Regions from separate parts of the Leuconostoc aquikimchii genome, predicted to be linked through region 1. Evidence: predicted binding sites of a transcription regulator. Region 1 holds the regulator's gene; the other holds the start of a gene.
The links. Region 1 encodes Rex, which represses fermentation and respiration genes when NADH is low (regulators of the CRP and FNR family bind a similar motif). Its sites were predicted from a motif close to TTGTGAANTANTTCACAA; they were not measured.
Positions count from the first base shown of each region.

Region 2: adhP (alcohol dehydrogenase AdhP) is a predicted target of Rex. The motif match lies at 1,309-1,326, and genes of this name have one in related genera.

Region 1 is NZ_JBFPER010000001.1:1,668,581-1,670,999, reverse strand. Features, by position in the region: gene tsaD (tRNA (adenosine(37)-N6)-threonylcarbamoyltransferase complex transferase subunit TsaD) at 1-543, shown strand, start outside; gene AB3K24_RS08170 (redox-sensing transcriptional repressor Rex) at 705-1,355, shown strand; gene AB3K24_RS08165 (lipid II:glycine glycyltransferase FemX) at 1,361-2,398, shown strand.
Region 2 is NZ_JBFPER010000001.1:285,739-288,157, forward strand. Features, by position in the region: gene gltX (glutamate--tRNA ligase) at 1-133, shown strand, start outside; gene AB3K24_RS01455 (NADP-dependent oxidoreductase) at 272-1,174, shown strand; gene adhP (alcohol dehydrogenase AdhP) at 1,344-2,399, shown strand.

The sequences.
Region 1 (2,419 bases):
GATGATGCTGCCGGAGAAAGCTTTGATAAGGTTGGTCGTTTACTTAAATTACCTTATCCAGCGGGTAAAACAATTGATGAAATGGCACATCTTGGGCAAGCAACGATTAAATTTCCAACGGCTATGGCGCATGAAGATAATTATGATTTTAGTTTTTCTGGCTTGAAAAGTGCTGTGATTAATTATGTACACCATGCAGAACAAAAAGGTGAGCTGATTAATCATAATGATTTAGCCACTAGTTTCCAAAATGCGGTCGTTGATGCGTTATTAGGTCGCACACGCCGTGCATTACAAAATTACCCAGTGAAAAGTTTTGTCTTGGCAGGCGGTGTGGCAGCTAATTCACAATTACGTCAAACGTTAGCAGAACTGTTAGAGCAGTTTCCAAATACACAGTTTATACCGGTACCGCGACAATATACAGGTGACAATGCTGCGATGATAGGCGCTGCTGGTTATTGGAATTATAAAAATAAAAAATTCGCTGAATTAAACCTTAATACGGACCCAGGACTAGATTTTGAGTTATTTAAATCATAACAAGTTTGTGAATATCTCACTATCTTTTGATAATAGGCCTGTTTTTGTGGTATAATAGTTATGCAAAAGTTCACAAAGTGAATAAAGGCATGTAACTTAATAAATGTCTGGATTTGTTGGCTATACTGATGAACTCGGCACATGATAAACTGGAGAAACTTATGACACAACAACCTAAAATTCCACGCGCAACAGCAAAACGATTACCTATTTATTATCGCTATTTAACATTTTTACATGATGCTGGCACGAACCGTATTTCATCAGCTGAACTAAGTGATGCCATTAAGTTTGATGCAGCGACAATCCGTCGAGACTTTTCTTATTTTGGTGCATTAGGTAAGCGAGGTTATGGATATGACGTTAAAGCACTACTTGATTTCTTTGCAAATGTGCTTGATCAAGATAGCTTAATTAATGTTGCTTTAATTGGCGCCGGTAATTTGGGGCAAGCATTGATGAACTTTAATTTCCATCAATCATCGAATATGCGTATTTCTGCTGCATTTGATGTTGACGAATCGCGTGCTGGTACGATATTGGCCGGTGTGCCAATATATGCCATGACTGATTTAAAAGAGCAAATGACGGCGCAACGCATTAATATTGCGATTTTGACTGTACCGCAAGAAGTGGCACAAGATATCACAGATCAACTTGTTGACGCTGGTGTTAAGGGTATTTTGAATTTTACCCCACTACGTGTGACTGTGCCAACTGATGTACGTGTACAAAACGTTGATTTAACAAACGAATTACAGACATTGGTTTATTTTATTGATAACTACGGTTCAATTACGACAGGATTATAAAACGTATGGCCATTTTAAATTTAAACGATACAGAAAAAGTCAGTGCGTATCAAAATTTTGTACGTGAAGATCCACGTGGTCAAGTCACGCAAGATCCTTTGTGGGGAGAATTAAAAGCCAATTGGGGACATGTCTACGTGTACCATGAAACAAGTGGCCAAATTGATGCTGTGCTGACCGTACTAACGGTTGAAGCAATTCCGGGTAAAATATTAGGCTATGCGGGGCGTGGCCCGATTGGCGACATATCAGACATCATGCTAATTAAAGCAATGATTAGAGAAGCACTTGAGGTTTTGCCGGACAATGTGTTTTTAATTCGTCTCGATCCAGAGGTAGCTTATAGTGATGAGTTAAATGATGCCTATCAGGCAGCAGGATTTGTGACACGCAACCGAGACATTGAAAATATGCATGGGAACATACAGCCTCGCAAAAATGTTGTTTTGTACTATGATGGTCGCGGAGAAGGCGCAACACCAATTACAAATGAAACTGAATTAATGACGCATTTTAAACGAGATTATCGCAATCAAATTCGTCGTGCTACAAAAGATGGTGTGACGGTTACAAGCGGTGATACGCAAGCTGATATCCAGTCATTTTTTGAGACCTATGTCATGATGGCTGCAGCACAAGGTATTACACACCGACCTATAGACTACTTTCTACGGATGCAAAAGTTATGGCAAGGGACTGGTTTGTTCAAAGTCTTTCTAGGACATTTTGAAGGTCAAGTCATTGCTAGTGGTATTGGTTTTAGTTACGGGGATGAGATTTGGTATATGTACGCTGGATCTAATCGACAGTACGCAAAACACTACGGACCTTACGCTGTACAGTGGGAAATGTTGAAATGGGGCTTATCATTAGGTAAAGTTGAATATGACTTTGGTGGTGTTGGTGATTTTGTGCCTACAGATGGCCTTTATAAATTTAAACATGGTTTTGCTTACCATGATCCACACGCTGAATATATTGGCGAATTGGATTGGGTAGTTGATGAAGCAGGCTATCAAGACTATCTCAAGCAATTTAATTAAGTCAATCGTCAGATGATGGCT
Region 2 (2,419 bases), 1.4 Mb from region 1:
TTTATGGAACCCAATCCGTATTGCGACAACGCATCAAATTCAAGGACCAAACTTGCCGGAAATGTTAGTTGTTATGGATAAGAAAACAATTTTAAGCACAATGGCTGCTGTTAAAGCAACGTATTTGAATTAATTAGTAATACTATGAAGTGCTATCTCATGAATTTAAATGAGATGGTGCTTTTTATGTTAAGCAAAGTTCACGACACGACTAATAGTTTGCAATATAATAAAGGTATAAACCTAAAAGTGATGTAGAAAGTGTGATAAAATGTATGCCATTGAAATGATTGATTATGGGGATGTTGATGTGTTGGTTGCCACGCAAACAGCTACAAAGCCGACGATTAAATCAACACAAGTGCTAGTCAAGCAGTACGCGACAGCGATTGATCCTTATGATGTGAAATTTAGACAGGGATTAATGGGGCAAGACATGGCAGCACCTTTGATTCCAGGGTCATCGGTTGCCGGAGAAATAGTTGCGCTCGGATCGGAAGTGACTGATTTTGCAATTGGAGATCGGGTGGCTGCTTCACCACATTTGAACAGTTACGCTGAATTTGTCGCTTTAGGTCGCAAAACTGTGGCTAAAATACCCGATAACGTGAGTTATGCACAGGCAGCTGCTCTAGCATTGGGTGGACAAACAGGTTATCAAGCAATCACTGAAAATTTGAATAGCCAGGCAGGCGAATCGGTATTAATATTAGGCGGTGCTGGCTCAGTTGGCTTGACTGCACTACAGATGGCTAAATTACGTGGTGCAAGTGACATTTATACGACAGCTGTTGGTGCGGGCGTGAATTTTCTGAAACACTTTGATTCAAATTTGCATGTGATTGATGCACATACAGAACAATTGGCTAAGATTATACCTGATGGTGTCGACGTCATTTTGGATACATTAGGTCATGACTCGCTTAAACAAGCGTTATCTATATTAAAACCAACAGGCCGTTTGGTTTCACTGGTTGGGGATGACGATGATGTGCGTGTCACGCATAGCTATTTAAAATCAAACGGGCGACAATTAAGCGACTTACTGCAATTGGCATCAGAGGATAAAATTAAGGTAATTATGTCAGATATTAAGCCGTTTAATGTTGAAAATTTGAAAAAATTTCAGATGTTAAAACATATTGTTGGTAAGCTGGTTTTAACGTTTGAATAGTTTTTAAAAGTATATGCTGAGGCATGTACTTTTATTTTGTAAGTGAAAGTGATTTGATTCACTTTTTCTTACAAAATAAAGCGTAAAACTGATTTGAAATGTTTACAAATCAGCTAAAAACGCGTATAATTAATTTGTAAATTAGTTCACATGAAAAAGGAGCATTATTATGAAAGCAGCAGTTGTACGTCAAACACCAGATGGTTACGTTGATTTAATTGATGACTGGACACCAAAGCCATTAGCATTTGGTGAAGCTTTAGTGGATATGGAATATGTTGGCTTGTGTCACACAGATTTGCACGTTGCCGGTGCAGATTTTGGCAATCCAAATGAAATTGGTCAACGTAATGGCCAGTTCCGTCGTGTTATTGGTCATGAAGGTGTTGGCCGTGTGTCAAAGCTTGCTGAAGGCGCTGGCGATTACTTAAAGATTGGGGATCGCGTATCAGTTGCTTGGTTCTATGATGCCTGTGGCGTATGTGATTATTGTGTTTCAGGGAATGAAACATTTTGCCGTAAAGTCCGTAACTCAGGTTATACAGTTGATGGTGCAATGTCACAACAAACTGTTGTCAACGCAAAATATGCCGTAAAAGTACCAGAAGGTTTAGATCCACTTGAAGCCACATCAATTACATGTGCTGGTGTAACCATGTATAAGTCACTTAAAGTTGGCGAAACTAAGCCTGGACAATGGGTATCAGTTCATGGTGCTGGTGGTCTGGGTAACTTGGCTGTGCAGTATGCGCACAATGTTTTCGGCGCACATGTTGCTGTTATTGATGGTAATGATGATAAGCTTGCCGCAGCTAAGGCAAACGGTGCTGAGGTTTTGATTAATCGTAAAAAAGTTGCCGATGTTGCTGCTGAGGTTCAAAAGGCAACTGGTGGTGTGCACAATGCGCAAGTGACTGCTGTCAACGCGGCAGCATTTAATCAAGCTGTGAATTCATTACGTCCAATGGGTAAGCTTGTTGCGGTTGCCTTACCACAAGGTGATATGGCTTTGAACATTGCAAAAACTGTATTAGATGGTATTGAGGTTCGCGGTTCACTAGTTGGCACACGTGCTGATTTGAAGGAAGCTTTCCAATTTGGTGCCGAGGGTAAAGTTAAACCGATTGTAGAAAAAGTCAACTTTACAGATATGAATGACGTGATTGATGAAATGAAGGCCGGCAGTATTACAGGTCGTAAAGTATTTGATTTAACAGCATTATAATTTAAACTAACGTTCAGAAT